DNA from 3 places in the Priestia sp. YIM B13490 genome. Region 2 is predicted to be linked to each of the others. Evidence: riboswitches for the same ligand, from Rfam matches in the RefSeq annotation. Region 2 holds a riboswitch; each other region holds the start of a gene.

Region 1 (5,715 bases), on a different contig from region 2:
AACCGAATAAAAGTGCCAGTCCAATAACAACGAAAACCATCGAACGAGTAACCATTGTTAATGTTTTACCCTGTACATTTGGATTAATTAAATCTCTGAATATATTATTTGCAAATAAGTTAGACGCTCCGATAGCCATGATAGAACATGGAATTAATGAAGCAAGAGCAATCGTTGCATAAGCTAACCCTTGGCCAATGCCGCCATATGAATATTGAATTAAGGTTAATAATGCTAATCTAGGATCCGTTGTATCTTGAGGTAATACTTGATAAGCAATAAATCCTAAGAAGATGACTAGAATTAAAACAATATTGTAAAGCGGTAAGAAAATAGCATTTTTACGAAGCGAATCTGCACTTTTAGCAGTGAAAACACCTGTAGCAGCGTGGGCCCACATGAATAAAGCTAAAGCAGATACGAGTGATGCTGTAATAAACCATGGAATGCCTTTAGGTCCTTGTGTTGGGATCGTTAATAGCTGAGGTGAATCCTTTGCAACATTGTCGATCATGTTGCCCCAGCTTCCAAAATGCATAATTGGCAGAGAAACAACCATAAATAACATAATCGCCCATACTAAAATATCTTTAATAATTGCCGTATATGTGGGACCTTTAATTCCGCTGAAAAAGGTATAAAGAGCCACAAGAAAGAATGAAAGAATAACGACTGCTTTTACGTTAATGTAGCCAGTTCCTGCAACGCGAAGAGTATCTTGAATACCGCTAAGCTGAAGATCAATATATGGAATGAGCATCAATACACCTACTATAGCAATTAAAGAGGAGAGAAATTTACTGCTAAAACGTTCTCTGGCATAATCAGCAAGCGTAGTAAGTTTGTGCTTTTTAGCAACAGTCCAAAGCTTTGGAAGAAAAAAGTATGAAATTAAAAAGGCTAAAACAGAGTAAGGAATAGCAAAAAATGCGATGCTTCCCCCCTGATAAGCTGTACTTGTAAGACCTAGGAATGTATAAGCAGTATATAAATCTGCTCCTACTAAAAGCCAGACGAGCAGGCTTCCAAAACGTCTTCCACCTACAGCCCACTCTTCAACTGAGCTTCTAGATGATTTGTCACGTCCCGCTATAAAGCCAATTGCGATAACGACAAGAACAATTGCTGATGTGATTAAAAGTGCGGTTAAATTTCCTTGCATTATTCAATGTCCCCCCAAGATTTTTGTAAACGATAAATGATAAATGTACACACAGGCGTTAAGAAGACCCATAAAAATAACCATAAATGCAAAAGAGGTAATCCAAAAATAATTGGATGAATGTTATTTACAAAAGGTAAAAAAACGAATTGAGCAATAAATGGAATGATGAATAAAATAAAAATTATGAATTTTCTGTTCAATTTTACTCCTCCTACTAAAAATTTATCTAACAATGTTCACTATGATAGCAAGTCTGACATGGTAAAGCAATAAGTTTTTTGAAAATTTCGTTATAATCTATGGAAATTTTTTTAGAAAAACAAAAAAGAGGTTATGGTGGGAGTATATTTGAAATGATTACGAAGGAAAAAAAGGGGGATAATCTAAGCGAAGTTGCTCTTGAAGCAAAAAGAGAACGGTAAAGAAGAAATTTAGTTTTGACCGGGAAGTTTTTATTATTTCGCTGAGATAAAGTATATTGCTATTGCATCATAAGAAAAGAATTTGTATGTTCAAATAGAGATTCATGGAAAGAATAAAACAGAGCAAATAAAAAAACTAGACAATAAGTGCTTGTCTAGTTCCACCACTCTGTCAGTGGTCCTTTGTCGCCATAAACAGGATCTGTTGTAGGAATAGGTACTTGTGCAATTTCATCAAATACGTGAGGGCGATCAGTTTGTTTTCCTGTTCTTAAATTGTAATCCATGCCCTCTGGATAAGCTCCAACCACTTTAAAATCAGCAGTTGACTGCAGACGCATATGCCCTGTTCCTGCAGGAAGTACGAGCACATCGCCAGCATGCACCACGATATTTTCCCCCATATGTCCACCTAGTTTTAAACGTGCAGATCCGCTAATTACACCTAGTGCTTCATGAGAATTACTGTGGTAATGGTGAAAATCATGTATGCCGCCTACCCAGCTGTTTTTCCAGTTGTGAGAATTAAAAATGCTCTCCACTTTCTCTTTCTTACTAATAAATACGTGTTCATACAACAAAACTGGAAGACGAGGGTGATTTGGAATGGTTCCGTCGTCATCAAAATAAAGAACTTTTACATTTGCATAATTCATAAGCATCCCTCTAACAATCTTTTTTCGTAATTTTCCCTGTTTTGTGCTTGCGTAAACAGAGAAGTTTGCTCGAAGTACTTCATTTGTTGCGAAGTGCATGATATGTAGGTTTTAACGTTTTCCTAAAAGAAGTCTCCCACTTCAAGCGTAGCTAAGCGGTGGGCAGTTCACTTTAGTATCTTTTCTTCATATTGTATATAAGTAAAGGGTCTAGTGCAAGAATTCTATGGATATATAGCTGTTAATTCTTATTATGTAAATGAATATTATATATTAATATAATTTTTAGAAGGTAATCTGCTCGTGGAGTAAAAGAATCAAACAACAAGAAAAGTTAGGATTTTAGTTGTTTTTTTTTGTAATTAAAAAGAGATTTCAGAAGTTTTATTCGGAATTTTACGAATAATTTATTATCTTTATAAAAGTAATGTAAACATTTTTGTGTATTGAGTAATAGAAATGAATGTTATATACTGATAAAAAATATATTCCTATATGTGACTGGCGCAACATGGATGACCATGGGGGAGCATATAGCGTATAAGCCGCGCGCCTGGGCAAACACTTGAGAAAATTCCGCAAGTGTTTTTTTTATTTTCCTAGGGAAGAGGAGTAGATTTGGATGAGCAATATGCAAAGGAAGATGGGAACATTTGCTTTAACCATGACAGGCATAGGTTCGATTATCGGTTCAGGGTGGCTGTTTGGAGCATGGAAAGCAGCTCAAATTGCGGGACCCGCGGCTATTTTTTCATGGGTTATTGGAATGGTGGTTATTTTGACCATTGCCCTATCATATGCTGAACTGGGCGCGATGTTTCCACAAGCAGGGGGGATGGTTAAATATCCTCAGTATTCACACGGATCATTTATTGGTTTTTTGGCTGCTTGGGCTAACTGGATTTCAATCGCTTCAACGATAACAGTGGAGGCTATTGCATCTGTGCAATATATGAGTACTTGGCCCTGGAAGTGGGCTCGCTGGACTCATGAATTGGTAGACAATGGCATTTTAACGTCCAAGGGGTTGGCAGTTGCGTCTTTGTTATTATTCGTTTACTTTTTTGTGAACTATTGGACGGTAAATCTCTTTGCTAAAGCAAACTCATTTATTACGATTGTTAAATTAATTATTCCTGGTTTAACGGCAGGGGCTTTATTTTTCGCTGGTTTTCATAGTGGAAACTTTTCAAGTGAGCATGGGGTTGCCCCTTATGGGTGGGCCAGTGTTTTAACGGCAGTGGCAACATCAGGTATTGTGTTTGCATTTAATGGGTTTCAAAGTCCTGTAAATATGGCAGGAGAAGCAAAATCACCTAATAAATCGATTCCGATAGCTGTAATTGGTTCAATTTTTATTGCAGGAATTGTATACATTATATTGCAAATTGTCTTTATCGGAGCAGTAAGTCCGTCATCAATTGCTGATGGATGGAATCATTTGAATTTTAATTCTCCTTTTGCTGATTTAGCGATTGCGCTTGGAATTAACTGGCTAACAATTGTGTTATACGCAGACGCATTTGTTTCTCCTTCCGGCACAGGTGCTACATATACGGCAACTACTTCTAGAATGTTATACGGGATGCAGCAAAATGGATACTTGCCAAAGATATTTGGTACTCTTCATCCACTTTACAATGTCCCGCGCCCAGCTATGTGGCTGAATTTAGCAGCTTGCTTCTTGTTTCTCTTTTTATTTAGAGGATGGGGTGTCTTAGCAGAAGTGATCTCAGTAGCGACGCTTATCTCTTATATTATGGGTCCTGTAGCGCTTATAACATTAAGAAAAACGGCTTCACACTTTTACCGTCCATTTTATTTAAAAGGGGCATCAGTTATTGCGCCATGCGGCTTCGTTTTTGCTTCCTTGACGCTTTACTGGGCAAGGTGGCCACTTACAGGTGAAGTGATCTTTATTATGGCAATTGGCCTGCCTGTTTATTTTTATTACCAAGCGAAAAATAAATGGGTGGGCTTTAAAAAAGAATTTTTAACCGGGGCTTGGATGCTTATCTATTTAGCGTGCATGATTTTTATTTCCTACATAGGAAGCGAAAAATTCGGAGGCAAAAATATTTTGCCTTTCGGATGGGATATGCTAGTGATTGCTTGCGTATCATTAGCTTTTTATTACTGGGGAATTAAAAGCGGCAAATCTAACCGATATATGAAAGAAGCTGAACAAATCAATCAAGAAAATTTTAAATCTAAATAAAAAAACACGAGCCCGTGCTCGTGTTTTTTTATTTAGGTCAGTGGAGAATTTAGACTTAGTTTTTATCAAAATATTGTAAAAAATATAGATTTTAAGGTTTAAGTATTTATACAGGGGGAACCTTTATTTGGGATAAAGTTCTAAAAAAACAAAATAAAGGGGATTGGGAAGCTGTGAAAAAAATGAATGTTTTGGCTTTGGCTTTTGTACTTATGCTAGTATTAGCGGCTTGCAACAGTTCTAAGGAAACGGGAGGATCCACTTCGGCTAAAAATAAGACGATTGAAGCATCCATTGACAGCGCTTCTTACATTTTAGTAGATAGTGATGAAGGAGCTACAAGTGAAGAAAAAGGGCTGTTGAAAGTTGATTTAAAAGTGAAAAATGTATCCAAAAACAGTATATCTTTATCAGATTATGACGGTGTGTATTTATACGAAGGAGATGAACAGCTGTCTCCAAAAACGGGAGTGAACAGTCGTGAGCTTGGACTAGAAAGCAGTGCATCTGACAAGATTGGCGCTGGAAAGCAAAAAAAATTAACATTTGTCTTTGAAGTCAAAAAAGATAAAAAGTACAAAATTGGGCTTCAGCCAAAATCATCTGATTATGATGAAGAAATCGACGAAGTGACATTAACACTGGATACGAAAAAATACGCCAAAAGCTATAATAAGCTGCAAGACCCAGAAAAAGCTCTGCAAGCTTACACAGAAGTCCTTTACTTAAACAAAGAAAACGTAGACTATGATAAATATGTAACAGCAGATAAAACAGCTGTCATAGAAGAACAGAAAAAAGCGTTTAATGAGGAATTAAAAGGTGCGTTTTCTAACAGTTTAACCGACAAAGCAAAAAAAGATTTTTTTAACATGTATAAAGATGTTTTAAAAGAAAAAGCAAGCGTGAAAACAAATGTGATTGCGAATGCAAATAATAAAGCCGTAGTAGAAGTGGAGTACACTACTCTTGATTTATCAGACTTATATTCATACGTATCGCAGCTTAAGCGAGCATACACAGATGAAACGAAAGATTACGATACAGAACACTCTGAAGAGTTTGCGGCTTCTAAATTCAAAGATATTGTAAATGAATTAGAAACGAAAGAAGGAAGGCGTCCCCTACGAATTTTTATGGTGAAAGAAGATGAGAAATGGACTGTAAAATCAAGTGACCTATACAGTGATTCTTTAGGTAAAACGTTTGGATCAAGCTATATTCGATAGACAAAAAAGAGAAGAATTTTTCTTC
Region 2 (5,715 bases):
ATTGTGAAAACTGGTTCTCTTGAAGTGAAATCTTTAATTGTAGCAGATAAATTAGACAATTTACGGTCTTTAAAAGAAAGCTACGATCAGCAAGGAGATACGATTTGGAATAGCTTTAAAAGAGGATTCGAAAAGCAGAAATGGTACTACGAATCCATTAGCAAATACGCTGCACAAGGATTGGAACCAAGCCAAATTCCAAGTTTTTTTTATACGTATAAACAAGAAGTAAACGATTTTTTTAGAAGTTAATATTCATATGAAGAAATTAGAAAACACTGAAAATAACTATTGCGAACGCGCTGCATACGTATTAAAATATAGTAGAGTCAACATGCAATAAAGGCTCTACATAATCGGGACTGTAGTTCAGTGGGAGAATACTTGTCTGGCAGACAAGGGGTCGTGGGTTCGAATCCCATCAGTTCCATAAAACCAGTCGTATCAAGAGTTTAAAACGCTTTAAAACTCTGCAGGATGGAATGGTTGCAATACTATTTCATCTGACCTCTTCATGATTTCCATGAAGAGGTTTTTTATTTTCTTTTTACGATTGATCCTCATGATTTTTATGATTATTCTTTTCACTGCTCCTGCTGACAATTTCTCTAAGTTCGCCCTCGTCGCCTTTTGCATTGATGATTTCAAAAAGCTGATTCAGCCCTTCACTTGTTTCATCATTTGGTTCTTTGCCCATTCTATCCCCTCCTTTTGCTTCTAGGATGCCCATTTTTTTCACATTGTTTCATGTGAAAAGCAATTCATCAATATTAATCCGCCGTAAAAGTATACCTTTACGACCCTTGTGCAATTACTGGTTATACGGATATACTCAATCAATTCTTTAAATTTCGCAGCTTTTTATAGGGTTTCTAATACTCATCTATAATGAAATGATCATCACAAACTTCGTTAAAATCGTTCTCTTCGTGGAGATCTACTTCTTTATCTTTAGATATCTCGGTTTCTTGTGTAAATAGTTTAAAAAGCTTTTTTAACATTGTTCCACCTCATATCTTTCATTAATACATTCAGTATGATTAATTTATATGAAGCCAGTATGAATTGAAACTTAAGATAATGTGAATGTAGACATTAACGTGAGATGTTAAGCATGCTTATACCCTGGACAAAAAAGTTATTTCATTCTACAAAGAAGTGATTAGTATATCAGCTGTATGTGGCATTCGTTCTATAACAGTCGTCTTTGTTATTCGTTTTGCTATTGTACTAGGTAGCTTAGTTTTATGTATTATCGCTTTAATCCCTTAGTTATCAACATCCTTAAATACCATTCAAATGGTTTGTGTAGTTGGAATTATCCTTTTGCTTGCTTTGTTTTTCTTGGGTGATATCCACAATCAAACGAAAAAACGCAAGCTATAAAAAAGAACTTTGTATGCTGCTGCAAAGTTCTTTTCATAAACACTTACTGTTTGTTAAGAACTGTATGAAATAGCTCATACACTTCTCATACAATCGCTAAGACCTATTCAGTTAACAGTCCTTCTTACGTTTTTTTCAAACCATCCATATGCAATTTCAGCTTTAATTTCTTTATTTCCCGGAGAAACTAGGAAAATAACGTATGAACCGTTGTTTGGAAAGATAAATTTTCCATCTTCATCACTTACTAATGTACTTTTCGGCGGAACAACACGGTTAAATACGTTTACCCCTTTGGTAGGAAAGCCTTTTACCATTTCTGCAAATTTAATTTTCCCTTTTGGCTTTGAACGTATTGTAGTATTTGCTGGACTCACATTATCTGAAGTTGTTCCTTTTCCAGGCGGGATAGAATTAAACCAAATTTCAGCAGTAAAAGGTTCGTTGGAATAGTTAGTGATAGTAAAAGCATTCACAAATAAATCTACTCCGGAGCCGGAAGGGTTAACTAACCCGCCCCAAGCATTTCTATTTCCACCAAAACGAATAGGCTCAGTTTGTCCGACAAAATAGTCTCCTTTTAAAGATTGATATAAAGGATTAGGTATATTAACGGCTTTAATATAAGGTTTACTCGACTCGTAATTCGACATACAATCATCTCCTTTCTGTACTATATTTTATGAAGTTTTTCTATAAATGCTTGGACACATGCATTTAGAAATATATTTAATCTTTATATAAACGCAAAAAGATAGACCCGGTACTGAGCCTATCTTTTCCTATCGCTTAATGCCCTCGTCGACTGCTGGTGTATAAACGGATTGTTTTTTGACTTTATATTCCGATGCTTTTTTAATACTTCTACTATCACTTCTTAAAGTAGTAATCACCTATTCTTTTGTAGTCATAGAATGAAGAATCCTTACCTTTTTTTCGCAATATTCAACAATTTCATAACAGGCTGTGAGAATATCATGTCTAGACAGTTCTATTTCATCAAATACAAATTTTGAAAGTTGCTTCTGCAGAACCTCCAGCTTTTTGCTGTCTTCTTCATCGATCCATAGCCCTTCCGTAATACACACATCTGCTATTTTGTTAATAGATTGAGCCGTCCAGTTTAAGCCAGCTGAAGAAACAGTTTTTGTAAGTAAATCGTTTTTTATAGCTAGAATAACTTGACACACATGGGTATAGGCATCAACTTTCTTTTGGATAAATGCTTTGCGAAGCTCTTGTTTGTATTGCTCTTTCGACATCACTATAGCTACAACAGACGTAATGAATGTTCCTGCCAGCGCGATGAGCGACCCTATCAAAATTCCTATCAGTTCTCCTGACAAAACGTTCACCTCTTTAAAGGTATTTCTATATGCTATGAGAATGAAGGAATTGATATGAGGTAAACACCATGTAAAAACAGCCCTAACTTTTCTAAGTTAGGGCTGTAACACTAAAATATGATGGGAACCAAATTAGATAATACGACTTGTAATAATTCCTTCAATTTGACCGATTTTTTCTTCTAGCTCAGGCACAATCTCGTCACTTACTTGATTGTCAATATCGATCATTGTATACGCATATTCACCGCGGCTTCTGTTCACCATATCTGCGATGTTTAAATTGTAGTTTGAGAATACTTGCGTAAGTTGTCCTACCATATTCGGCACGTTGTGATGGAAAGCAGCTACGCGTTTTTTCCCAGTGTAAGGAAGAGATGCATTCGGGAAGTTCACTGAGTTTTTAACGTTTCCTGTTTCTAAGAAATTTTTCACTTGACGTGCTGCCATTACCGCACAGTTTTCTTCTGATTCTTGAGTTGATGCCCCTAGATGAGGAATTGGCACAACATTTTTCATGTTCAAGACATTTTGATTTGGGAAATCTGTAATGTATCTTCCAACTTTTCCACTTTCAAGAGCAGCTTTCATATCTTCTTCGTTTACAAGCTCACCGCGTGAGAAGTTCAAAATATGAACATCAGGTTTCATGATGCTAAACGTTTCTTTATTGAAAACACCTTTTGTATCGTCCGTTAATGGAACGTGAACCGTAATATAGTCAGATGCTGCAAATAGTTCTTCTAGAGACATTGCACGCTGTACGTTGCGAGACAAATTCCAAGCTGTATTAACAGAAATGAATGGATCAAAACCAATTACGTCCATATCTAAATCAAGCGCATCGTTTGCTACAAGAGCACCAATTGCACCTAAACCAATAACGCCTAACGTTTTACCTTTGATTTCTTTTCCAACAAACTGTTTTTTACCTGCTTCAACTAACTTAGGAATTTGATCACCTTGGCCATCCAATCCTTTTGTCCATTCAACTCCAGCAAATAAGTTACGAGAAGAAGCCATAATTGTAGTTAAAACCATTTCTTTTACTGCGTTTGCATTAGCTCCTGGCGTATTAAATACAACGATACCTTGCTCCGTGCAAGCGTCCACCGGTATATTATTAACCCCTGCTCCAGCTCGTGCAATAGCTTTTAAATTTTGGTCAAATGCCATGCTGTGCATGTTAAAGCTACGCACGACAATCGCATCTGGACTTTCGCTGTCGTTGTCAATTTGATAACCTTCTTGATTAAAAACATTTAGACCTTTTTGTGCAATGTTGTTTAATGTTTTGATTGTTTGTACTTTTTTTAATGTTAATGTGCTCATTTTGTACTCTCCTCTGATTATCATCGTAGTTTTACATGTTTTTACCTTTGGATAAAGGAACTTCATTTTTATTTTTTTAAAAAGTCTGGTTTTTTAGCCTACATATGTGATAACTTCTATATCCTCTCCCCCTAAACAGAAAGAGGTAAGAGATATGTATTAATCCCTTACCTCTGCCCAGGCGAACGGCTACGTCACTATATGCTTCCTCACGGTTATCCGCGTTTCGCCAGTCACATATAGTCTTTGAAATTAAGTATATTCTAGCAAACTCTTTCAGAACGTTCAACCTTTTTTTAAAAGTTTGCTTTTTTCAGTCTAATTTTTAATCTCTTTAGCGAATCTCCTAATATATTGACAAATACCCTAATACATGTTAAATAAGAAGAGTGATTAGCACTCTATCCACTCAAGTGCTAATTATTTTATAAGCCCTATTTGGAAAGGAGAATTTCTTATGTCAAAAAAAGAATTCAAAGCTGAATCAAAGCGATTATTAGAGATGATGATTAATTCCATCTATTCTCAAAAAGAAGTATTTTTGAGAGAACTTCTATCAAATTCAAGTGATGCAATCGATAAAATTTATTACAAAGCCTTAACAGACGACTCCTTGCGTTTTAACAAAGAAAGCTATTACATAAAAGTAACACCAGATAAAACTAACCGTACCTTAACCATTACGGATACTGGAATTGGCATGACGCAAGAAGAGCTTGAAAGCAGCTTGGGCACAATTGCGCGAAGCGGTTCCCTTGCGTTTAAAAACGAAAATGAAACAAAGGACGGGCACACGATTATCGGCCAATTCGGCGTTGGGTTTTACGCAGCGTTCATGGTGGCAGATGTCGTGACCGTGATTAGTAAAGCGTTAGGCTGCGATGAAGCCTATAAATGGGAATCTACTGGTGCTGATGGCTATACAATCGAACCTTGCGAAAAAGAAACGGTTGGGACTCAAATTATTTTAAAAATTAAAGAAAATACAGAAGATGAAACATATGATGAGTATCTAGAAGATTATCGTTTAAAAGAGATTATTAAAAAGTATTCAGACTTTATCCGCTACCCGATTAAAATGGACATAACGGAAAAACGTCCTAAAGAAGGTTCTGATAACGAGCTAGAAGATTATACAGAAGAGCAAGTTATCAACAGTATGGTACCGATCTGGAAGAAAAATAAAAATGAATTGACTTCAGAAGACTATGAGCAGTTTTATTCAGAAAAGCGCTACGGATTTGATAAACCGCTCACTCACCTTCATATTAATGTGGATGGAACGATTCGCTACAATGCCATTTTATTTATTCCAGAAAATAGTCCGTTTGATTACTACTCAAAAGAATTTGAAAAAGGGCTTGAACTGTATTCAAACGGCGTCTTAATTATGAATAAATGTGCAGATCTTCTTCCAGATTACTTTAGCTTTGTAAAAGGTATGGTAGATTCTGAAGATTTATCTCTTAATATTTCACGTGAAATTTTGCAGCAAGACCGACAGCTTCAGCTGATTGCCAAAAACATCGGCAAGAAAATCAAAAATGAATTAAAAAGCTTACTTAAAAACGAACGTGAAAAGTACGAGAAGTTTTATGAATCATTTGGCCGCCAGCTGAAGTACGGTGTTTACAGTGACTTTGGCAGCAAC
Region 3 (5,715 bases), on a different contig from region 2:
AAAATCAACATTTCTTTTAATACAAAGTAATTGGTTTAAACAACTTTGGGGTTCTACCAATATAAAAAAACCAATTTCTCAAATTTTAATACTGAGAAATTGGTTTTTTATTATGAGATTTTAATTTGATATAATAGTATTTTTAATTTTTTTCCACATAACTCAATAGGGGGATACAACGAAATGAGTAAAAAAACGGCTTTGTTGCTTATAGATGTCCAAAACATCATGTTTTCTTATGAAGGTGGATCTTTATGGAATGAACAGCAAGTGCTTCAAAATATTACTTATCTAAGGGAAAAAGCTCACCAATCTAATGTGCCAATTATCTATATCCAGCATACAGACCCTAGTTATAATAGTATGCTTAGTGAAGGAAAAGTCACATGGGAAATCCATCGTGATGTTAGCCCCTTACCAACAGACATAGTTATTCAAAAATCTTCTTGGGACGCATTTTATCAAACAACTCTACATAAAAAACTTCAGGAACTTGAAATTGGAAGATTAGTCATTGCAGGGATGCAAACTGAATTTTGTTTAGATACTACTTGTAGAAGAGCATATAGCTTAGGTTATAAAGAGAATATCTTAGTAAAAGATGCTCATAGCACATTTGATACGGCTGTGCTTTCAGCTTCAAAAATAGTAGAACATCATAATAATATTCTAGGCGGCAGATTCGTTACATTAAAAGAAGTAAAGAAAATTATATTTTAATCTAATAAATAACTTTTCAAAGGAAAAAACAGCCTTTCAAAGGCTGTTTTTTGTTCCTGGAACGCACATTATGGTAACTAATTTCGTATAGGATATACATCTAGTCCTCCTTTATTTGTTAAAATTAAAGAAAAGGGGGGAGGGACCATATGATCATATCTGCAATGGTTGCTGTAGGAAAAGAAAATGTAATTGGGAAGGATAATGATATTCCCTGGAGACTCCCAAATGATTGGAAATATCTAAGAAAAGTTACTATGGGGCATTCAATTATTTTAGGTAGGAAGAATTATGAATCCATCGGAAAACCTCTGGAGGGACGTAAAAATATTATAATGACCACAAATGAAAATTATAAAGCTCCAGGTTGTTATATAGCTCATTCAGTTGAACAAGCTCTTTCCATGTGCGAAGGGGAAGAAGTATTTATCCTTGGAGGAGAGGAAATTTATCGACAATTCCAACCCTACACTCATAAATTGTACATAACTAAAATCAATCATTATTTCAAAGGTGATCGCTTCTTTCCAGAGTTTGATTTTTCTCTATGGAAAGAGTTATCGGTTGAAAAAGGTATTGAAGATGAAAGAAATCATTATGAACATTACTTTCATGTATATGAAAAAATCAACTAATTAAGTTAAGATACCAATAAATACCTTTTATGTAAATTAGATTAGTATATAATATATAATTTAAAAAGAAAAATTTAGATAAAAGTATTGTTAAAATTACTTTTATTATGTAAAATTTACCTATAAAACAGACTATGTGTTACTGGCGTAAACATGGAGGACCATGAGGAAGCACATAGATAACGGCCGTACGCCTGGGCAAAGTATTTGAACATGAGTTCAAATACTTTTTTTATTTAGAAAGGGGATTTTTTACATGAAAGAGATTGGTTTACGGTACGGAATGAACCCAAATCAAAGTAAAGCTAAAGTTCAGAATGCTAAAAACACGCCTATTAAAATCTTAAATGGAGAAGCGAGTTATATTAACTTTCTAGATGCATTAAACGCTTTTCAACTGGTTCGGGAGCTTCGACAGGCTACTGATCAACCTGCAGCTGCATCCTTTAAACACGTAAGTCCAGCAGGTGCAGCTGTGTACTCTCCACTAAATGAGACACTTACTGAATCCTATTTTGTTAAAGGCCTAGACCTGTCTCCATTAGCGATTGCTTATGCAAGAGCGCGTGGGACAGATAGGATGTCTTCATTTGGAGATTGTGCTGCTTTTAGTGATGAAGTGGATATAACTGTAGCTAATCTCCTCAAAACAGAGGTTTCTGATATGATTGTTTCACCAAGCTACACTCAAGAAGCACTAGAGATTTTGAAACAGAAAAAGAAAGGAAAATATCTAATTTTAGAGATTGATCCAAATTATGTGCCTGATCTAATTGAAAAAAGAACGATATTTGGCATTACTCTAGAACAACAAAGAAATGATGTACAGATTGGGAAAGAAGTTTTCAATCAGATTGTTACGACTCAATGTGATATCCCTGATCATGCAAAGAGAGACCTTCTTGTTGCTCTTATTACATTAAAATATACACAATCAAACTCCATTTGTTTCGCATTAGATGGCCAAACAATTGGAATTGGTGCTGGACAGCAGTCCCGTATTCATTGTACGAGGTTGGCTGCTGAAAAAGCTGATAAATGGTGGCTAAGACAACATCCAAGAGCCCTTAACATGAAGTTCAGAGAAGGCATTTCTCGTGTAGAAGTTAATAATGCAATTGATGGATGGCTGAATGATGATATTACTGAGGTAGAAAATGAGCACTGGAAACAATGTTTTGAGGAGGTCCCTGCTAGGCTAAGTAAGAGTGAAAAACGAGAATGGCTAAAAAGATTAAAAGGCGTTTCCTATGCATCCGACGCTTTTCTACCTTTCCGTGATAATATCGATCGTGCGGCTCAAAGTGGCGTTAAATATGTGGTTCAAACAGGAAATTCTTTACGAGATGAACAAGTTACACAGGCAGCAAATGAATATGGGATGATCATGGCACATTCAGGTATACGTGTATTCCATCATTGAGCTATGAATTAAATATGATTAGCCCAAAAGAGCCAAGACTTATAAAGGGATTGGCTCTTCTAGAATGTTTTCGATACATGCGATTATGGCAACTACATTTTATATCATTTACATATAGTCATCTTTCTTATGAAACGAGGTTATTATGAGTGTCTTTAATTTAATTCAGCTAATTTTTTCAAACGTTCTTTGTCCCTAATAATGTAACCTCGCGACTGCTTTTCAATAGTCTTTGATTTACATAGCTGGGCTAGTACATGGAGTAGATGGCGATATGATACACCCAAGTATTCGCATACTTCAGTATGTTTTTCTTTATAAAAGTTATCATCAGCCGACAACATTATAAAAGCAGCAAGACGGTTCTCGAGTGGATAGGCCTGATTTTGTGTATACTTTGCTGAAATTTTAGTTGCTTTCTCACTTAAAAAACTGCATAAATATCTGAGAAATGTTACATCTGTTAAGAGCTTATTTTTACAGGTGTTAATAGGAATAGCTAAACAAATGGTTTTAGTGACAGTTTGTATAGCTTTAGAATATCTTTGTGAATTTAATAGTTCCACTTCCCCCATAAATGTTGGAGCTTGTAAAAAATTAATCAAGGACACTTTCCCATTTTCGTGTGTAACATAGAGTTTTGCCTTACCTTCAACAAGATAATAAATATATTGAGGATAGGAGCCTTCCTTATAGATAAATTCACCACGTTCAAATTCGCAGACCTGAATAAATGGAGTAATTGGAAAGGAAAAAAGTGATTGAATAGAGTATTTCTCGATATAGTAACTTTGCATAGGCTCGTTTAAAAATTTCATTTTTTCTCCTACTATTATAAAAATATGAGATATCTCACATTATTTTATGTTTTTACATGCTATGATGCAATAAAAGTTGATAGATCAATAGGGAGTTGTTTCATAAAGATGATCAAACAAGATGAATATTGGAATGAAGTAGCTAATAAAAAAGAATTTACTACGCCTTTTCAACCTGAATTATTCCTAACACATGTTAATCACAATGCTGCCATATTAGATTATGGTTGTGGGTATGGACGGACTTTATTGGAATTAAGAAGTTACGATTATAACAATTTACATGGTGTAGACTTTTCAGAAGAAATGATTAAAAGAGCTAAGTCTCATAACTCAGAAATCGATTTTCAAGTTATTCAAAGTGGGAAGCTTCCTTTTTCTAATGATTCTTTGGATGCTGTCTTACTTTTTGCAGTTTTAACATGTGTTCATAAAAGTGAGGAACAAAACGCTATTTTAAATGAGATTAAACGGGTACTAAAGCCAGGAGGTATTATTTACATCAACGACTTTCTACTGAATAGTGATGAAAGAAATAAATTACGTTATGAAAAGGCACTCACTAAGTATCATACATACGGGGTTTTTGAATTACCAGATGGGGCCATTTTACGTCATCATAGCGAAGAACGTGTGAAAGAATGGGTAGATCAATTTGAAACCTTAGAATACAAGAAAGTAGAATATACAACTATGAATGGAAATCGTTCAAATGGTTTAGTTTACATGGGGAAATTAAATTGAATTTATTATAGATAACATATAAAGGGGAATTGTAATGCTAGAGAAATTAGAGCTGGAAAAGATTAATCTTCAAGAAATTACAAAAGATATTAAAGATCAACACGTGAATTTTCCTGTATCGAATATTAATAATCACTGTCTTCGTATAGCTGTATTTTCAGGCGAATACAAATGGCACTATCATTCTAATTCAGATGAGCTTTTTATGGTTTTGGAGGGAGAACTTTTAATTGATTTTAAAGATAGGGATACAGCCGTGTTAAAACCGAATGATACGTTACTTATACCAGCTGGAACAATACATAGAACCAGAGCGAAACAAAGAACAGTAAATCTTTGTTTCGAGGATATAAACGCTGATACCATAATTATTGATGAGTAAATGAAATAACATAAACATTGTAAAAGCCATTTAAGATAAGTCTTAAATGGCTTTTACGTATGTACAGATAAATTCTTATAAGCTGTTTTATGTAAACAGAATATGTTACCGATCTTCCAAGAAAAAATTCTGAAAAGGTATGTTGAACATCACCATTTAGTGAGATATATAAATAAAATAATGAAAAAAGTATTAAGCGAGAAGGTGCGTCTCGTCTAATACTTTTTTCATTATTTTAAGTGGTAAGTTTTATGTTTAATTTTATGAAATCCTATCTGTGAGTCTACTAAATACAATCGGCTTTGTACTCAACATTGGTGGTAAATGCAATTTAAACTGTGATAATTCGCCTTCTACGTCCATCTCATAGGCAATTAACACAGTCATTTCCGTATGAGAAAGATTCCACTTTGTCGTGTATACATTGTAATGATGATGTTTCATCTCTATATTAACTGATTCCCACTTTAAATATAACGTATCGTTTTGTTTATACACTTCCATTTTCCCATATGCAGGATGCTCAAATATCCCTGTATATTCTTCTACTGCATGTGTAAGGGTTGTCTCTTTTACTTGTGGAAGAGGCTTACCTAATTCTTTCATCATTTCTTTAAATTTAGCTGTATCTTCTATAGCTCTTTTACGCCAGTCAATTGCATCTAGCTTCAGAAGCTCATCATAAATTTGATTCGCAAGGTAAGATGGTAATAATGTTGTACCAGTGTTTGTTAATATAACAAGTCCGACATTTTCCTCTGGTATAAAAGATACGAGTGCTGAAAATCCATCAATATTCCCACCATGATGGATTACTCTATAACCCCGATATGCACTAATAAACCAGCCAAGTCCATAGCAATTTAGTGTTGTTTCTGATGTAGATAAAAGTGGTTCATCTGGAATTGGAATATGCGGTTGATACATCTGCTGTAACATATCAGGTGTAATAAGTTCATGTTCGCCCACTTTTCCTTGATTTAAGTGGAATAG

The links. Region 2 has a riboswitch for ZMP and ZTP ahead of ACFX4R_RS12990 (phosphoglycerate dehydrogenase). Riboswitches for the same ligand answer to the same signal wherever they lie in the genome.
Region 1: linked by a shared signal. The riboswitch ahead of ACFX4R_RS09010 (glutamate/serine transporter AimA) and the one ahead of ACFX4R_RS12990 (phosphoglycerate dehydrogenase) in region 2 are both predicted to bind ZMP and ZTP.
Region 3: linked by a shared signal. The riboswitch ahead of ACFX4R_RS20065 (phosphoribosylaminoimidazolecarboxamide formyltransferase) and the one ahead of ACFX4R_RS12990 (phosphoglycerate dehydrogenase) in region 2 are both predicted to bind ZMP and ZTP.

Annotation. Positions count from the first base shown of each region.
Region 1 is NZ_JBHZOT010000002.1:720,093-725,807, reverse strand. It holds gene ACFX4R_RS09025 (sodium:solute symporter family protein) at 1-1,162, opposite strand, end outside; gene ACFX4R_RS09020 (DUF3311 domain-containing protein) at 1,162-1,365, opposite strand; gene ACFX4R_RS09015 (cupin domain-containing protein) at 1,743-2,342, opposite strand; ZMP/ZTP riboswitch at 2,731-2,809, shown strand; gene ACFX4R_RS09010 (glutamate/serine transporter AimA) at 2,866-4,461, shown strand; gene ACFX4R_RS09005 (DUF5105 domain-containing protein) at 4,644-5,690, shown strand.
Region 2 is NZ_JBHZOT010000003.1:605,616-611,330, reverse strand. It holds gene ACFX4R_RS13015 (HD domain-containing protein) at 1-252, shown strand, start outside; tRNA gene ACFX4R_RS13010 (tRNA-Ala) at 359-430, shown strand; gene ACFX4R_RS13005 (hypothetical protein) at 548-697, opposite strand; gene ACFX4R_RS13000 (DUF6143 family protein) at 1,494-2,039, opposite strand; gene ACFX4R_RS12995 (hypothetical protein) at 2,280-2,741, opposite strand; gene ACFX4R_RS12990 (phosphoglycerate dehydrogenase) at 2,865-4,064, opposite strand; ZMP/ZTP riboswitch at 4,233-4,311, opposite strand; gene htpG (molecular chaperone HtpG) at 4,522-5,715, shown strand, end outside.
Region 3 is NZ_JBHZOT010000007.1:3,509-9,223, forward strand. It holds gene ACFX4R_RS20050 (SLC13 family permease) at 1-20, shown strand, start outside; gene ACFX4R_RS20055 (cysteine hydrolase family protein) at 184-720, shown strand; gene ACFX4R_RS20060 (dihydrofolate reductase) at 870-1,355, shown strand; ZMP/ZTP riboswitch at 1,484-1,562, shown strand; gene ACFX4R_RS20065 (phosphoribosylaminoimidazolecarboxamide formyltransferase) at 1,612-2,778, shown strand; gene yeiL (transcriptional regulator YeiL) at 2,934-3,596, opposite strand; gene ACFX4R_RS20075 (class I SAM-dependent methyltransferase) at 3,705-4,340, shown strand; gene ACFX4R_RS20080 (cupin domain-containing protein) at 4,393-4,722, shown strand; gene ACFX4R_RS20085 (serine hydrolase) at 4,984-5,715, opposite strand, start outside.